DNA from 2 places in the Pseudoalteromonas sp. S2893 genome. Region 2 is predicted to be linked to the other one. Evidence: predicted binding sites of a transcription regulator. Region 2 holds the regulator's gene; the other holds the start of a gene.
What was found. The regulator MetJ, encoded in region 2, represses methionine synthesis genes. The targets are predictions, from matches to a motif close to TAGACGTCTAGACGTCTA.
Positions count from the first base shown of each region.

Region 1: CWC04_RS01980 (methylenetetrahydrofolate reductase) is a predicted target of MetJ. The motif match lies at 6,303-6,320, and genes of this name have one in related genera.

Region 1 is NZ_PNCY01000005.1:132,613-142,300, reverse strand. Features, by position in the region: gene gltX (glutamate--tRNA ligase) at 1-890, shown strand, start outside; gene CWC04_RS02005 (hypothetical protein) at 1,052-1,351, shown strand; gene CWC04_RS02000 (hypothetical protein) at 1,356-1,748, opposite strand; gene CWC04_RS01995 (DUF3581 domain-containing protein) at 1,916-2,617, shown strand; gene CWC04_RS01990 (DEAD/DEAH box helicase) at 2,945-4,195, shown strand; gene CWC04_RS01985 (sensor domain-containing diguanylate cyclase) at 4,251-5,228, shown strand; gene CWC04_RS01980 (methylenetetrahydrofolate reductase) at 5,303-6,259, opposite strand; gene CWC04_RS01975 (M16 family metallopeptidase) at 6,519-9,398, shown strand; gene CWC04_RS01970 (helix-turn-helix transcriptional regulator) at 9,486-9,688, opposite strand, start outside.
Region 2 is NZ_PNCY01000016.1:63,657-73,344, reverse strand. Features, by position in the region: gene CWC04_RS10350 (penicillin-binding protein 1A) at 1-1,496, shown strand, start outside; gene metL (bifunctional aspartate kinase/homoserine dehydrogenase II) at 1,551-3,896, opposite strand; gene metB (cystathionine gamma-synthase) at 3,903-5,150, opposite strand; gene metJ (met regulon transcriptional regulator MetJ) at 5,419-5,739, shown strand; gene CWC04_RS10330 (malic enzyme-like NAD(P)-binding protein) at 5,801-7,042, opposite strand; gene rpmE (50S ribosomal protein L31) at 7,563-7,778, opposite strand; gene priA (primosomal protein N') at 8,011-9,688, shown strand, end outside.

The sequences.
Region 1 (9,688 bases), on a different contig from region 2:
TAGTGGATGACCACCACATGCAAATAAGCCATATTTTCCGTGGCGAAGAGTGGATTAACTCAGCACCTAAACTATTAAAACTTTATGAAGATTTAGGTTGGGAAGCACCCGTACTAGGGCATTTACCACTACTGCGTAATCCTGATAAATCAAAGCTTTCTAAGCGTAAAAACCCAACTTCTATTAATTACTATAAAGAAATGGGTTACCTACCAGAGGCCGTGCTTAACTACTTAGGCCGTATGGGTTGGTCAATGCCAGATGAGCGTGAAAAATTCACTCTTAACGAGATGATTGAACACTTCGATATGAAGCGTGTATCACTTGGTGGCCCTGTATTTGATGTTGATAAGCTAAGCTGGTTAAACGGCATGTGGATCCGCGAAAACCTAACAGATGAAGAGCTTGTACAGCGCTTTGTTGATTGGAAGTTTAATGGCGAAATGCTAGCTAAAGTATTACCAGAAGCTAAAACGCGCATTAATACGCTTTCGGACATGGTTGATTTAGCAGGGCATTTTGTAGGCGGCATTCCAACTTACGACCCAGCACTGTTAACGGCGGGCAAAGCTGACGAAAACGTAATACGCCAAGCGCTACAGTTTTTTGTATGGCAATTAGAAGGCTTACGTAGTTTTGATAAGCCAGCTATTTTTGCCATTGCAAAAGAAGTTGCTACATTCCACGAGCTTAAAATTAAAGACTTTTTAGAGCCAATATTTGTAGCAATCACTGGTAAAACGTCTTCAACGTCAGTACTTGATGCAATGGAAATTTTAGGCTCAGACTTATCACGTGCGCGTTTACGTGTAGCGCTTGCTCATTTAGGCATTTCTAAAAAGCAGGCTAAAAATATTGAGCGTGCGTACCGCACATACCCAAGTGCATAATCTTTAGTCATACTTTATAAAAAGCCGAGCTTATTAATTAAGCTCGGCTTTTTTATTTCAGGCTGTTTGGCTATATGTCATCGCGTTTTGATATTGTTTAGCGCAAGCCGTGGCGCTTTAGCAAATGCTATAATGCTGCATGTAAATTTAAAGGAGGCAGCATGATTGCACCTGTAAAAAACAAAGCTTTATTTAGCAGTAATGCCTTTTCAATAAACCTAGTTACTTACCCTACACATCACAGTGTGATGAACCATATAGATCCAGTACAGCAAGGGCGCTACTACAAACTTAATTTTGTACTAGTAAAACCTAAAGCTGGTGGGGTTTTTAAATGCTCAAAATGCATTATTAATTGGTTTAACCGCGTGTATTTATTTAGACCCGACAAGTACGAGCATAGCGTTTCTAAAATTGAGTCGGGAAAGCGCGTACTACTTAGCTTTGCGCTTAATATATAATTTATTAATAGTCGTAGGCCTGTCCGCTGCATAAAACAGACAGGTCACAATACGATACAGAGATTTCGCTACAAGAATTTATAGTAAAGGCGTTACCGCCTCTGCGCATTGCATCTGCTTTAAGTAAATCTATAGCATTTGATTTTAAGTGATTGTAGCTTATATTATTGTCGCCTCTACCGTCGCCATTGCAGCTTTCGCCTTCTATTCGCCCTAAAAGTTTGGCGCCACTTTCGTGTGCTTCTTGGTCGCTATAAAACTGTTGTAAATCTCGTTTTTTAACGTACGTACCAATTTCCTCAGATAAAACATCGTTATCTATATCGGTATGAAAAGTCACGCTAGAACATCCAGCCAAAGTAGTGAGTACGGTTATTGCTGCAAAAACACGTAACATAATAATTAGTCCCTTATTTAGTTTGGTACCTAAATTACTAACTAGAACAGGTGTGTGCAACATTTACTCTTAAGTTAATTGTATGAATTTGTAAGTGATTCGACCTCTCTTTAAATTTTTTCTGGTAGTATGGGCAGGTTATAAGCAGTTTAAGCAGTGAACAATCTATGTTAAGTCCTTACTTTCAGCAGCATGCTGATTATGTTTCTATCTCTCGTGAGCAAGGGTGTCGTTTCGCAAAGTGCGTTGCCGATGATTACAACCCACTTCATGATAAAGATGCCAAAAAGTTTTGCGCGCCAGGAGACTTACTTTTTTCTTTAGTGTTAGACCGCTACGGTATAAGTGAGCGAATGGAATTTACCTTTGCCGGTATGGTTGACGAAAACACCAAACTTAACTTCCCAGAAGGGGATGATGAGTTTAATGTAACCAACGGCGACAAAGTAATTTTAAAAGTAAAACGCGAAGGTAAAACCAGCAAATGCCCAACACTTACAAATAGCTTAATAAAAAACTATGTTGAGTTTTCTGGTGCTGCATTTCCGCACGTAATTATTCCGCTAATGGGTAAGCAAGATGTAATGATTAACCCAGCGCGCCCTATGGTTATTTACGAGTCGATGATCATTAACCTTGATAACATTAATATTCAAGCACCAACCCTTGAGTTTGCTGAGCCAAGTTTTGAGTACACGGGTAAGCGCGGCAAAATTACCTTGCGCTTTAATTTACTAGAAAACGGCGAAAAAGTGGGTTTTGGTGAAAAGCACATGGTGGTGTCGGGTATTCGTGAATACTGCCAAGCAACGGTTGATGACTTAATCGCGTTTTATAATGAGCGAAAAGCCACCTTAAAACCGGTTTAAAACGTTATTAAATTATAATACCAATCCGCAATAATACTTAATCATTTTTAGGGGCTAAAAGTGTTGCTGTCTGCGTTAAAAAATTCTCATTTAGAACAACTAAATAGCGAATTTTTTGCCTAGCTATCAACACGTTTATCTGTCCTCAAAATAGATCACTTAATTAAGCGGATTGGTATAAAAAAGGCGCTAAATACATTGTTATTTAGCGCCTTTTTTATTGGTGTAGGAAATACAACTAAGCTCAATACTTTTCTGAGCTGGTTAATTTACGCAGTACCGTAATATGCGTACAATAGCGCTCTTTGTTATTTTAAAGCTAAGCCTATGTCTGCCACATCGTTCTCATCTCTTAAACTCGATTCGTTATTACTAACCGCAATTGAGCAAAATAATTACACCACGCCTACCGCAATTCAGGTTAAAACTATTCCGCACATATTAGCGGGCAGCGATGTAATGGGCAGCGCGCAAACAGGCACAGGTAAAACAGCCGCCTTTGTATTACCACTACTACATAAGCTTTTAAATACACCAAAAAAAGATGAGCCAGGCATAGCCCGAGTGGTTATTTTAACGCCCACGCGTGAGCTTGCTCAGCAAGTGTTCGCAAGCTTTGAAAAATACGCCCAAGGCACAAATATTCAAGGCGCTTTAGCGTATGGCGGTGCAAGTATTGGCCCGCAAATTAAAGCGCTTAAAACGGCGCAAGTGATAGTCGCAACGCCTGGGCGTTTACTTGATCATATTGTTAAAGGCAGTGTGGTGCTTTCAAGTGTTGATTCGTTAGTATTTGATGAAGCCGACCGCATGCTGGATATGGGCTTTATTGATGAAATAAAACGTATTTTGCGCCACATTCCGGGCGATCGCCAAACCTTATTGTTCTCAGCCACATTCGATGACAGCGTGTTTGAACTGAGTAAAAAACTACTTAAAAATCCTGAGCTAATTGAGGTTGATAAACGTAACTCAGCCGCCGTTGAAGTAGAGCAAGTTATTTACGCAGTAGATGAAGAGCGAAAGCGCGAGCTTGTATCACACATGATTGGCATGAAAAATTGGCGCCAAGTACTTATATTTACACGCACAAAACAAATGGCCGATAAACTTGCCAAAGAAATGTGTAAAGACGGCTTAAAAACTGAGTCTATCCATGGCGATAAATCTCAAGGTGCACGCGACCGTGCATTACAAAACTTTAAAGAAGGCACAACGCGGGTTTTAGTTGCTACCGATGTAGCTGCCCGCGGTTTAGATATTCCAGCGCTTAAATACGTAATAAACTTTGAGCTACCTTACATAGCAGAAGATTACGTACACCGAATTGGCCGTACGGGGCGCGCTGGCGAGCAAGGCCTTGCCATGTCGCTGGTAAGTATTGACGAGCAGTGGTTACTGGAAGAAATTGAAGTACTACTGGATACCCGCTTAGCACCACAATGGCTAGAAGGTTACGAGCCTGATTTAAACAAGCCCCCTAAAGATAACCGTAAAAACACCAACAAAGCGCGTAAAGATCGCGATAAAAAGCGCATTACCGGGCAAAGAGCACCAAGTAAACGCCGCAGAAAGTAGCCTTAAACATATTTATTTGGCTATACTAAGGCCACTAAATAGCTGAGGTATAGTTATGTTTGAAACAGATCAATGGGCGTTTTCTGGTGTCGATGGCCAAATATCATTACATAAATGGCAAAAAACCATTGATCTTATTACGGGGCTTTTTTCGGCCCCCTCTGGTTATATAGTTCAGGCTACTAGTAAAGGTTATCGTGTAGTTATTAGAGCTAATGAAGGTGGCTCACACTTTGAAACCAACCCTATACTCCCTCCCGAAACTCCCTTATTTTGTAAATATGTAGCCGAAAACAACAACACTTTGTATGTTAGCGATACCCGCAGCAATACGCAGTGGAATACCATGCCCGAGGTTATTGAAGATGGCGTTGAATCCTACCTTGGCTTGCCAATTCACTGGCCTGAAGGTGAAGTATTTGGCACCTTGTGTTTAAAAGATTCAAAAAAAACCAGTTACACCGATGAATATTTTGAGCTAATAGAGCAGCTTCGTGATTTAATTGAAGACGATTTAGCGCTTATTTATAGCTTTGAGCAAATGCGTGAAATAGCCATGCTTGACCCGCTTACCAATATTTATAATCGCCGTGCACTTAGCTTACTTGCCCAACACAAACTTAATTTAGCGCTGCGTTTAGGTTTTGATGTGTGTTGCTTGTTTATTGATATAAATGACTTTAAAAAACTAAACGACACTTATGGCCATGAAATAGGCGACCAAGCGTTAATCCTCTTAGCAAATACCTTAAAAATACACTTAAGAGAGGCTGATATAGTAGGGCGTTTAGGCGGCGATGAATTTGTAGCAGTGATGCAAATTAGTGATAGAAGTAAGCTTAGCCATATTATTGATAAAATAAAAATTGAGTATACAAACGCACTATTAGAAAACAACGTATGCGCGCTGACACTCAGCATAGGCGAAAGTTTTACTAATAAACAAAAGCAACCTTTTGATACGTTATTAAATTTGGCCGATCACCAAATGTATAAAAATAAACAAGCGTACAAATTGGCTAAAAAAGCATAATAAAAGCAATACACTTAAATATAGCAACAAAAAAGCAAGCCATTAGGCTTGCTATAAACAGGGAGAATTAGGCTCTAAGCGATTTGTTTTTCGGCTAGGTTTAATTCCATAATGGCTTTTAATAAACGGTATAAGTTTATTGATGCGTCAATTTCTTCTTTACGGTTTGTTAAGCTTTCAATATTTAAGCCTAGTGGCACATCAAGGTGCGCACAGCTTTTGAGTATTAGGTCGAGGTTTTCTCGGCAAATACGTACAGATTCACTTAAGGTATTGTCTGCATCAAGCATGCGCCATTTAGTGGCCTCTGGCACTGAGATACCCAACCATTGCATAAACTCTAAGGTTTTATCGCCACCGCACGGCGTAAACGTTAAAATAATCCGTTTTGGTGTAATACCTTGTGCTTTACAGGTGCGCGCGTAACTTGTTATTAGCTCTATAGTTGCTTGCGCGTCGTAAACCGCTTGCGATATAAAAAACTGACAACCTTGTGCTGTTTTTTCTATAAGGCGCTCGTGTTCATTTCGCTTACTTGAATGTCGCTCAGCAATGGTAACGCCCCCTAAAAAGAAGTCATCACTTTGCTCTGCCAATGTTTTATAGGCATCGGGCAAGCTTAGTTTTATATCACCTACCGATGAGGGGCTACCCACTAAAACGACATTTTTTAAATCGTAGTCGTTTTTAGTTTCATCCAACCAGCCTTTAAACTCCTCTACACCACGTTGTGCCACACTTTTGTAAGTAATGACATCTGGGGCAGATAAATTACGTAGTAAGTGACTGTATTCACGTGGGTCTACAGTTTGTTTAAACGGAAATGGGCGTGCTTTATCTGTACGGCTACTTTCATCTTGAATGTCGTAAATTATTACGCCGTCGTATTCAATTTCGTGTAAGCGAGCAAGTAGTTTTTCTGCAATGATTTTTAGTTGCGCTTTATCAGTACCAATTTTAGGCGGGGTAGTACCAATAAGATAAACACCTTGATTGGTGTCTTCTATTTTTTCTTGTAGTGATAAAGCCATAATCCTCATTCCAGCTTAGTTCAATGTATGTAATTTAATATAGCAGCCATTTAGACGTCTAGATAGATTTATTTAGTGAAAGTTTTTCAATCAACTTGAGCTTTTTTCATACTTAAATGTTTTTAAAATAGGGAATTGACACAGTTGTTTACATTATAAATAGCCGATGGGCTCTTATATTTAGTGGCTTTGGGGCATAATCTAAGCGAGTTAGTATTAAACCTAATAACAAATTTGCTCAATTTAAAAAGGGACAACAATGAAATTTAAATTACTAGCAACAAGCTTAGCGGTATCGCTGGCACTAACAGGCTGCGCAACACAGCAAAGCGAAAACACCCAAGCGGCACAACAACAGCAAACAACAAAAGCTGACGAACGTGTATTTTCGCAAGAGTACTTAATCGAAGAGCTTGATAACGGCTTACGTGTAATGGTTGTTAAAACTGATTACCCCGATGTAGTCTCGCTGCAAATTCCGGTATCGGTTGGCTCGCGTAATGAAGTAAAAGCAGGTAAAACCGGTTTTGCTCACTTTTTTGAGCACATGATGTTTAAAGGCTCTAAAAAATTTCCGCAAGAGGAATACACTGCCATATTTAAAAATGCAGGGGTCGATAACCGTGCTTACACCACTAACGATTACACAAACTACCATTTAAACTTTTCAAAGCAGCATCTTGATAAAGTACTTGAAATTGAAGCCGATATTTTTCAAAACTTAACCTACACCGAAGAGCAATTTAGAACCGAAGCGCTAACGGTTAAAGGGGAGTATTTAAAAAATAACGCCAGCCCAATTCGTAAGTTATTGAGCGCAGTACGCGAAGAAGCGTTTGATACGCACACTTATAAACATACCACCATGGGCTTTTTTGAAGATATAGAAGCCATGCCAGATCAAATGGCGTACGGTAAAGAATTTTTTGATAAGTTTTATAAGCCTGAATATGTATCGCTAGTGATTGTGGGCGATGTAGAGCCAGAAGAAACAATGGCTATGGTTAAAAAACATTGGGGTGGCTGGAAAAAAGGCGATTACGTTGCCGATATAAAAGCTGAGCCAAAGCAGCAAGCACCTAAATATGTACATGAGAAAAACGAAGGTTTGCCTGGTCATTGGTTGCTTGTATCTTACAAAGGGGCTGCATGGGAGCCTGCTAAAAAAGACAGAGCCGCACTTGATTTAATTTCACAGCTTTATTTTTCTAATAACTCCGATTTATACCAAGAGCTAGTTGTTGATAAACAAATAGCGAGTCAAATGTTTACCTACAATCCAGAGACAAAAGATCCTGGCTTACTGCATGTGTTTGTAAAAGTAGAAAACGAAGATGATTTAGCAAAAGCACGCGATGCTATTAACCGCACTTATGCAAAAGCACGTACCGAACTTGTTGATGAGCAAAAACTAAGTGATTTAAAGTCTAACCTTAAATACAGCTTTATTAACGGCTTAGATTCATCTCAAGCGATTGCATCAACCCTTGCAAGTTATATGCATTTTGAGCGCGACCCAGAGGTTATTAACCAGCTTTATAAATCGGCCGACAACATCACAGCACAAGATATTAAAGCTGTGGCTAATAAGTATTTTGTAGATGACGCGCGTACTACCGTAACTATGTCTGCACTTGATAAAGCGCCAGGGTTTGAGCAAGAAACAAGCTTAAACGCATTAGTCGCTAAGCGTGATAAAGCGCCAGAGGCACCCGTATTTAAAGTGCTTGATAAAACGAATAGCTCGCCGCTGATTGATGTAAACTTTTTATTCAATACAGGGGCTGCTGCAGACCCGCAAGGTAAAAAAGGGGTTGCTGCGCTCACAGCCGCTATGCTTGCTCAAGGTGGCTCGCAAAGTACTAGTTACAAAGACATACAAAAAGCGCTTTATCCGCTTGCTGGCAGCTTTGGTTATCAAATAGATAAAGAAATGCTGTCATTCCAAGGGCGTATTCATAAAGATAACGCTGATACATGGTATGCGCTTGTAAGCGATCAGTTACTTAACCCAGGTTTTAGAGATGATGACTTTAAGCGCCTTAAAAAAGAAATGATCGACGGTATTAAGTCGGGATTAAAAGCCTCTAACGATGAAGAGCTAGGTAAAGAAGTGCTTTACAGCGCACTTTACAAAGGCCACCCATACGAAAGCTACAATTACGGGGATATTTCGGATTTAGAAGCACTAACGCTTGATGATGTAAAAGCATTTTACAACACAGAGCTTACCCAATCTAAACTAACACTGGGTTTAATTGGCGCTGTGCCAAAAGCGCTTAAAACCGAAATCATGAGCGACTTAGCAACCTTACCTAAAGGCGAGCAAAGCCGTTTAAGTATTCCTGATGCGCCAGAGCTTAAAGGTCACCATGCCACGATTGTAGAAAAGTCGGCGCAATCTACTGCGGTATCGTTTGGTTTCCCAATTGATACTATTCGTAGTAGTGAAGATTGGACAGCCCTTTGGCTGGTGCGTTCGTACTTTGGTGAGCACCGTAGTTCTAACTCATACTTGTATGAGCGAATTCGTCAAACACGTGGTATGAACTACGGCGATTACGCCTACATTGAGTACTTCCCACGTGGCATGTTTCAAACTAAGCCTGATGCAAACTTAGGACGCTCTGAGCAAATATTCCAAATTTGGTTACGCCCGCTGCGCTCTAATAACGATGCACACTTTGCAACACGTACCGCTTTGTTTGAGCTGGATAAGCTTATTAAAAATGGCTTAACCGAAAAAGACTTTGAAGCAACACGTAACTTTTTAATTAACTACGTACCGCAGCTTGTCGCAAGTCAAAACCGCCAATTAGGTTATGCACTTGATAGTAAATTTTATAACACAGAGTCGTTTGTAAAATACGTGACAAGTAAACTTGAAAAGCTAACGCTTGCTGATGTTAATCGCGTGATTAAAGATAATCTGCAAACAGATAACGTACAGTACGTGTTTATTACCGGTGACGGCGAAGACATGAAAAAACGTTTAGTGTCAGAGCAAACATCGCCAATGGTTTACAACACAGAAAAGCCAGCAGCGCTTGTCGCTGAGGATAAAGTCATTGCCGATTATAAATTAGCTATTCCAGCTAACAACATTGAAGTAATGGCTGTTGAAAAAGTGTTTCAGTAATTAATCTCTTTTTCTAACATATAAAAAATGCCCCAGTGCTTATAGCTTGGGGCATTTTTATTTAATTAGTGCTATTAAAACGTAATATTAGTTAGTCGCTAAAAGCACTGAGCCTGCGCCTAGAGCAAAGCTTATTAAGGAGCTAATAACCACTCCCGCTAAAAAGCTTTTAGTTGGCGTACTTTTAACGTCATTATTTATAGGCTCATCAAGTTTAATTAGCTCGCCTTGGCGTACTTCAAGTACCGCGCAAAGCGCCATAGTGGTTTCTTTAGAAGCGGCGCCTTCTT
Region 2 (9,688 bases):
AGCTAAAACCTGTTAAAGAAATAGCTGATTTGCATGCTGGCGTGGTGTTAAATGTGACAGAGAAAACCGCTGACGTTATTTTAAAAAATGGCCAGCGCACCACACTTGATTGGGATAATTTAAAATGGGCGCGCAAATACATTACTCGCTACCGCCAAAGTTTTGCCCCTAAAGCCGCTACTGACATTCTTACCCCTGGCATGCAAATATGGCTGCGTAAAAATAACGACAGCAGTTACCTACTAAGCCAAATACCAGAAGCTGCCAGTGCACTTGTTTCACTCGACCCACAAGATGGCCGTATTAAAGCTATAGTAGGCGGTTACAGTTTTGAGCAAAGCCAATACAACCGAGCGGTACAAGCTAAACGCCAAGTTGGCTCTAATATTAAACCGTTTATATATTCTGCTGCGCTCGAAAATGGCTATACATTAGCCTCTATTTTAAACGACGCGCCAATAAACCAGTGGGATAAAAGTTTAGGTGTAGCGTGGCGACCAAAAAACAGCCCAGCAGTTTATAATGGCCCTATACGTATTCGCCGTGCACTTGCACAATCTAAAAACGTTATTTCTGTGCGCTTACTTCGCGGTGTAGGGTTACAACGCACCGCCGATCACTTGCTTAAGTTTGGTTTTAAAGATGCTGATATTAACCGCAGTGAATCGTTAGCATTAGGCAGTGCATCAATCACGCCATTAGAGCTTGCTCGCGGCATGAGCGCATTTGCTAATGGCGGTCACTTAATTGAACCTTACTTTATATCTGAAATTCAAGATGCCTATGGCAATGTACTATTTAAAGCAAACCCGGCTCTTGCTTGCGATGAAGACGAGTTATTACCCGTCTCTCAAGCAATGGATAGCTTTGCCAACAATAACCTAGATACCGACATAACAGATGATACAGCCACGCAAGCACGTTGTGCACCACGTGTTATTTCAAAGCAAAATGCTTTTTTAATTGCTGAAGCAATGCACAGCGCAGTATGGGGTGGCGGTAGCTGGACCCATAAAACAGGCTGGAGCGGGACAGGCTGGCGTGCGCAAGCATTAGATAGACGCGATCTATCGGGTAAAACAGGCACAACCAATGACTCTGTTGATACTTGGTTTAGCGGCTTTAACCGCAATGTAGTAACGTCTGTATGGGTTGGTTTTGACAACCCAGGTAACTCGTTAGGACGCTCAACCTATAATAACAACCTAGATAGCAGTCAAATCTCTGGTGCTGAATCGGGCGCCAAAACGGCACAGCCTGCTTGGGTTGATTTTATGAAAGTGGCGCTTGAGGGCACACCAGAAGCGCCAATAGAGCCTCCTGAAGGGCTAGTTTCAATTCGTATCGATTTAAAAACAGGTTTGTTAAGTCATAAAAACGACTACACCAGTCGCTTTGAATATTTTGAAAAAGGCACTGCGCCTACAAAATATGTGCTGTCTCAGCCAACTGATATTTTTGAAGAAGATACAAAAACAGAAGAAGAGCTATTCTAAAAACAAAAACGGCAGCTTACACAAGCTGCCGTTTTACTATTAATATTTGCTGCGCTATTTTAGGTTTTTAACTAACCAATATAAATCAGAGTGCACTCCCGCGGCGGTCACTTCTTTGCCTGCCCCAGGGCCTTGTATTACTAAGGCGTTTTCGTTGTACCACTGGCTATTAATAACAAAGATATTATCGCCAGGTGTTAAGTTAGCTAAGGCGTCCCCTTTAGGCGCGTAAGTTATACCTACCTTCGCCGATACTTTACCCTGCTCTAATGCCAATAAACCGGTATACCTAAGTACAGCATCTTGAGCATTTGCCGCATCGGCATGGTGTTTAATAAAGGCATTTAGCTTATCTTTATTCGCTAAAAAGTCATCCCATGAACCTTGGGCTAGCTCATCAGGCATTAATGCTTGTAAGCTTATATCATCTAAATCTAATTCAATACCAAGCTCGCGCGCAAGTATTAGCAATTTACGTTGCATATCGCGGCCAGATAAATCCTCGCGAGGATCAGGCTCTGTAAAGCCCATTTTTTGCGCTTCAAGAACAAGGTCAGAAAATGCCACACTGCCATCGTACTTACTGCATAGCCACGAGAGTGTGCCCGAGAAAACACCTTCAATACGGGTAATTTTATCGCCACTATTTTGTAAATCGGCCAACGCAAAGTTAATTGGCAATCCTGCCCCAACACTGGTGTTGTAGCGCCAATGCAAGTTACGCTCGCTAATACTTTGGCGCAGCGCGTTATACCAATTAGATGCAGCAGTGCCTGCGTACTTGTTAGCACTTATTAAATGGCAGTCTCGCTCTACAAAGTCGGTGTATAATTGGCTAAATTGCTCGCTTGCCGTTATATCAACAACAACTTTGTGCTCGTAATCAAGTTCGTTTAATGCACTTAATAAATCCGCCTGCTCATAAGCAACGGCATTATGCTGCCATTGTTTTTTCCACTGTCCGAGTGTAATACCCGAGGCATTAAATAGCATATGTTGCGAGCGAATTAACCCAACTAGCTTAATACTATAATCGCCCGACAAACGCTTAAATTGAGCATCTAGCTGGCTTAAAAATTCATCGCCTACATTACCTAAGCCAGCCACAACCAGAGCAACTTCTTGACCTTTATTAATTAATTTTTCGTGCAATAAACTAAGTACATCGCTTTCTATTAACTGATCTGTTAACAGCAATGTATAGCCTGTATCTTGATGAATAAAACGAGGGTGAATACTTTGCTGATTTAAAACCTCAGCCGCTAATGTACTTAATGTGTAAACATCTTGCGTAGGCGCAACCACCGCGCAGCCATTTAAATTAGACTCGCTTATATTTGCTCGCCCAGCGAAATAACTCACTACTTGATGCGTTGCACCCGCGGGCACAACTAAGTATGTATCGCCGTTGTGTATAAAATGATGAAGGCTGTGCTGAATAAGCTGGCTAACATGCGCCACTTCTCCCGCGTTAAGGCCTTCAACGAGCAGTAAATCAACGTTTTGTAATGTAGTAATAAAACGTTTTTGCTTAGCTTTGCCTTGTTTTACAATATCGGTAGGGGCAGTTTGCACATCAAAACTACTACGTACAGCCAGTTTAATATTACTGTTTTTTAAAGGCGAAAGCGTTTTAGCATGTAAAACCGGGTTACCCAATCGAGCTAATAAGTTAGCTTGTTCACGGCACACCTTGTTGTACTTAATCGCCTTTTCAACTTTACGTGGGTCGGCACTAAATACCCCTGGCGTATCAGTCCAAATACATACATTTTGTGCGTCGCAATAATTGGCTAATAAGGTGGCGCTGTAATCACTGCCATTGCGCCCAAGCGTAACTGTTTTACCATCAGCACTTGCTGCGATAAACCCTGTTACTACGTTAATTTTATTTGCTTCAATAACTTGGCTGCATTGCTGTTTGTTTTGCGCATGCAAAAGCTCCCCGCTTGTTACACTAAACAGCGCTCTAGCATCATGAGCACACGCTTGAATGTTTAATTGCGTTAAATAGGCTGCCAATAATCGCGCAGACCACAGCTCACCATGCGCCAGTAAGGCCGCCTCTTGCAACTGCTGCTTGCTGGCTTGCTCTGCTACGTCACTTAGCTCTTGCGCCAACACAGCTAAAACCGTGTGTTTAGCATCAGCTTTTAATAACTCTTCAATTAATGCCGTTTGGTGATTACTCAATTGCAGCAAAATATCAGCAACGGCTTGCTTATCTTGTTGTTGATAACTTTGCCACAGCGATACCAATGTATCGGTGGTTTTACCCGCAGCAGATACAACCACGCAATCGCCAGGCTGTGTGTGGCCAATAATTATTTTTGCCACACTTTGATAGCGCTCGCCCGAGCTTAAGCTCGAGCCGCCAAATTTATGTACACTTTTTACCATACTCAATCACCACAAAGCTGGATGAGCAGCCTGCTGCTTTACATCACCATTGGCATTGCCTGCAGCTTTACCAACACGCCCTACATTTTTATTTTGACCAGGTTTAACTAAGTTAAATACACGTTCAAAATCAGCCAGTAGGTCTTCTACATCTTCAATACCGACCGAAATACGAATTAGCGTATCGCCCACACCCGCCTCTAAACGTGCTTGAGCTTCCATACCTGCGTGAGTCATGGTCGCAGGATGACAAATTAAACTCTCAACCCCACCTAACGATTCTGCTAAGCTAAATTCTTTAAGGCTCGTTAAAAACGCCGCTGCATCATCTACATCGCCTTTAATATCAAAACTAACCATACCACCAAACCCAAGCTGTTGGGCTTTAGCAAGCGCATGTTGAGGATGCGATTCAAGGCCTGGGTAGTAAACTTGGCTAACATACTCAGAGCTTTCTAAGTATTTAGCAATTGCCAGGGCATTTTCTTGGTGCTGTTTTAAACGCACATTTAAAGTACGTAAACCACGTAACGTTAAATAGCTATCAAATGGTGCGCCGGTAATACCAATGTTATTGGCCCACCAAGCAAGCTCATCACCAAGCTCTTGTGTTGCAGCAACAACTGCACCGCCTACAACATCAGAATGGCCGTTTATATATTTAGTGGTTGAGTGCACAACAATATCTACGCCAAACTTAATGGGGTTTTGTAATGCCGGTGATAAAAAGGTGTTATCGGCGGCCACTAATGCACCGCACTGTTTTGCTATATCCGTCACGGCTTTAATATCCGTTAGGCGCAGCACAGGGTTACTTGGTGTTTCTATCCAAATTAATTTAGGTTTAATGGTTAAAATTTGTTCTAGGCTTTCTGGTTTAGTTAAATCAAGTACTTTAAGTTTAAGCAAGCCGCGCTTTTCTAACGACGTAAATAAACGGTAGCTGCCGCCATAACAATCGTGAGGAATAACCAATGTATCATCGTTATTTAATAACTGTGTGGCTAAGTGCACTGCTGCCATGCCCGTAGCAGTAATAATTCCGCGTGCGCCACCTTCAAGTTCTGCTAAAGTTTCAGCTAAAATATCGCGATTAGGATTACCACTGCGTCCATAGTCGTATGCGCGCTTAGTATCAAAATCGGCAAACGAATAAGTCGTCGATAAATAAATTGGCGGTACAACGGCGCCATGATGTTTATCGGCATCAACCCCATTTCGTACAGCAATGGTTGCTTTGTTTTTTTCGCTCATATTCGTCACCTGATTAATTTGGATGTTTAGACGTCTAAAAGAGTAAGTTATCCATTATAATAAGTCAAAGCTTTTAAAGCTCTAGATGGCTAAAAATAACAGATGTGTAAAACTTCAATGAGGCTGTATTTACTATTACAGCCAGCTTATTAAGATAGATTGCTATCTATTATTTGACTATCTTTTTTAAAACGATAGAATTTCACGCATATTTACACGCTTTTTACGCCGTGTGAGAAATTAATAATCTGAGGCAACGATACATCTTATGGCTAAATGGAATGGTGAGTATATTCACCCATACGCAGAACACGGGAAAAAATCAGAGCAAGTTAAAAAGATCACCGTTTCGATCCCGCTAAATGTATTAAAAGTATTAACTGATGAGCGTACACGTCGTCAAATAAACAACCTGCGTCATGCAACAAACAGCGAGTTACTATGCGAAGCGTTTTTGCATGCTTTTACAGGCCAGCCATTACCTAATGATGATGACCTACGTAAAGATAACGCAGAAAAAGTACCTGAAGAAGTAAAAAAAATAATGCAAGAAATGGGTTTAGAAGTGCCTATTTTAGACGAAGAATAAAACGTCTTTTTAAACAAAAAAACCTCAGCATGCTGAGGTTTTTTTGTTTCAGCGCTATAGATTACGCCATATAATTTTCCGGTAAGTCAATTTGTGCCACGCCCGATTCAACAGCAGCAATAGCAACCGCCTTGGCTATACGTGGTAATAAACGCGGGTCCATCGGTTTAGGAATAATGTAGTCTGCACCAAATTCGAGCTTTTCTACACCCGCTGCTTTTAATACTTGCTCAGGCACTGGCTCTTTAGCAATACTACGAATAGCTTCAACAGCGGCTATTTTCATTTCATCGTTAATTGCGCTTGCACGTACATCAAGTGCACCACGGAAAATAAACGGGAAACATAAAACATTATTAACTTGGTTAGGGAAATCAGAACGGCCCGTTGCCATAATTAAGTCTTTACGTGCACTGTGCGCAAGCTCAGGTGCAATTTCAGGATCTGGGTTTGAACATGCAAACACCACTGGCTTATCGGCCATTAGTTTTAGATCTTCAGGTGCAAGTAAGTTAGGACCCGATACACCTACAAACACATCAGCATCAGCAATTACATCTTGTAGAGTACGTTTATCTGTATTGTTAGCAAAAAGCTGTTTGTATTCGTTTAAGTCATCGCGGCGAGTATGAATAACCCCTTTGCGGTCTAGCATATAAATATGTTCGCGCAGTGCACCACACTTAATTAACAGCTCCATACAAGCAACCGCTGCAGCGCCTGCACCTAAACATACAATAATTGCATCTTCTATTGATTTGCCCTGCACTTCTAAGGCGTTAAGCATACCTGCTGCAGTTACAATAGCGGTACCGTGTTGGTCATCATGAAAAACCGGAATACTGCAACGCTCAATAAGTGCTTTTTCAATTTCAAAACACTCTGGCGCTTTAATATCTTCTAAGTTAATACCACCAAACGTATCGGCAATATTAGCCACTGTATTTATAAAGTCTTCGGTGGTGCGATGCTTAACTTCAATATCAATAGAATCTAAGCCAGCAAAACGTTTAAATAAAAGCGACTTACCTTCCATAACAGGTTTAGAGGCTAACGGCCCTAAATTACCCAAACCTAAAATTGCCGTACCATTACTGATCACCGCAACCATATTACCTTTACCGGTATATTTATATGCATTGGCTGGGTCTGCTGCAATTTCGCGCACAGGCTCTGCAACACCAGGGCTGTATGCTAATGCTAAATCTTGCACCGTTTCGGCTGGTTTTGTTAGCTCAATGCTGATTTTGCCTGGAACGGGGTGAGAGTGGTAGTGTAATGCTTGTTCACGAAAATCTGACATAACGCGATGGTATCCTGCAATTTAAGTTAAGTGAGAGGGAGTATGGGGCTAAGATACTCTTATTATTTTTAAATTCCAAGCAATATCAGGTCTATCCTGTTATATGCTATATCCGTTAATTTTAAGTGATTTATCAGCAACTTCGCTAAAAGTTATCAATATTAAACAAATAAAAATTCATTCAAAAAGTGCTTTTTGAGGTTCATTTTGCCCTGCCAATATTTTTCTAAAATAGCAGAATATTAAAATAGTAAAATGCACCAATATGGCGCGTTTATCACCGTTAAAAACAAATATCGCCACGATAAGCACTTTTAGCAGCTTGGTTAAAAATTAACGTATAAAAAATATAGAGAAGAATTGTGAGTTTGTCTGCAAAGGTTTATGCATATTCAGAATAAGAACAGGAAATAGTTATGCACACGTAGTACGGCAATAATCGGTGGTTTTTCAGTAAAAATGATGAATTTTAGGCACAAAAAAAGCACCCGAAGGTGCTTTTTTTACTAAACAGCAATAATTACTTCTTGCTGCTAAGTGCACCGAAGCGCTTGTTGAAGCGATCAACACGGCCGCCAGTGTCTAAAATCTTTTGCTTACCAGTGTAAAACGGGTGACACGCAGAACATACGTCTAGGTGAATGTCTTTACAAAGAGTAGAACGAGTTTCGAATTTGTTTCCGCATGAACATGTTGCAGAAATTGCTTCGTACTTAGGGTGAATACCTTCTTTCATAGGAACCTCTAGTTAAGGCCGCATCGCTCTCCAAACCCGAAGTCTGGCACCATACGTCGTTAAAACAAATTTATAGGCCGCGGATTTTATCCAACTAGCTTGCCCCGCACAAGCTTTAATTACGCTTTTTGCCAAAAAAGTAACCAACCAGCGCTACCGCATCCATTTGTATGTAGGTTTTTAGCCTTATTTTTAGTACATTAAGCTATTACCCTTTATCACATGAGTTGTTATGCGTTTTGTTGAAGTTGCTATTAAAGTTCCGTTACCACGCACCTTTGATTATAAAATAGATGAACAACTCATCTCGCCCTCGGCGCCTATTATGCCAGGGATGCGTGTTTTAGTGCCTTTTGGCAATCAAAAGAAAGTAGCGGTTGTTCTTGCTCTTAAAACGCATACCGACGTGCCAGAGAACAAAATTAAAGCGGTTACTGAGGTTATTGACCAAACTCCTATTTTATCATCACAGCATTTAGAACTGCTTAGCTTTACTGCACGCTATTATTGCTATCCGCTCGGCGAAACCATACACATTGCACTGCCAGGTGCACTTCGCCAAGGTGAAAACCCAGATAAAACTAGCATTAACATGGTTAGCCTTACCGAAAAAGGCGCAAAGGTTCCATCATTAAAAGCAAAAACTCAGTTAAATTTACTAAAGCAACTCGCGCAATCGGGTAAGTCGTCGGTAACCGAGCTAAAAGCGCTCGGCTTTAGTAAAAAAACAATAGATGCCTTAATAGATAAAGAGCTTATAACCCAAAGCATTGAGCATGATAATCAATGGCAAAGCGTTGCCCCCACAGTTGGCACTAAGCCAGTACTTAATAAAGAGCAAGCCGTAGCGTGCACTACAATAAATCAAAGTGTTGGCTTTAAAAGCTTTTTATTAGAAGGTGTGACAGGCAGTGGTAAAACCGAAGTATATTTACAATGCCTAGAAGAAGTCCTTAAACGTGGCGAGCAAGCCTTAGTATTGGTGCCTGAAATAGGCTTAACGCCACAAACTGTTAACCGATTTCGTCGTCGCTTTCCCGATACGCCAATTATGCTATGGCACTCTGCCCTAACCGATAACGAACGCTTGCAAACATGGCGTTTTTGCGAAAAAGGCAGCTGCGCAATTGTAATAGGTACCCGTTCGAGTATTTTTCTACCTTTTTTAAAGTTAGGAATGATAGTGGTTGATGAAGAGCATGACTCTTCATTTAAACAGCAGGATACCTTACGCTACCACGCACGCGATTTAGCCGCTTATCGGGCATTTCAGCACAAAATACCGCTTATTTTAGGCAGTGCCACCCCTGCGCTCGAAACACTGCACAAAGCTATAAACAACAAATACCAACTTTTAAGCCTTACAGAGCGCGCTCAAACTGCGACCGATAATCAGTTTATGTTGCTCGATATGAAAGGCCAGCCCGACCAAGCCGGTATTGCACACGCAAGCCTTGCCACTATGCGCCAACATTTAAACCGTGGTAAGCAAGTTATGGTGTTTTTAAATCGTCGTGGCTTTTCTCCTACGCTAATTTGTCACGAATGCGGTTGGCTGAGTGAGTGTAATCGCTGCAGCACCAGCGCAACTTTTCATAAAGCCATTGGCCAAATGATTTGCCACCACTGTGGAGAGCAACACCCAGTACCTCACCAGTGTCCTGATTGCGGTAGCACACAAATTTTTCCAAACGGTAAAGGCACCGAACAAATTGAAGAATTTTTATCGAGTGAATTCCCCGATACACCCGTAACCCGCATCGACCGCGATTCAACCCGCCGTAAAGGGAGCTTAGAAAAAGCCTTAGAGGAGATAAACCAAGGCGGGGCGCGTATTTTAGTGGGCACACAAATGTTGGCTAAAGGTCATCATTTTGCCGATGTTAGCTTAGTGCTTATATTAGATGTAG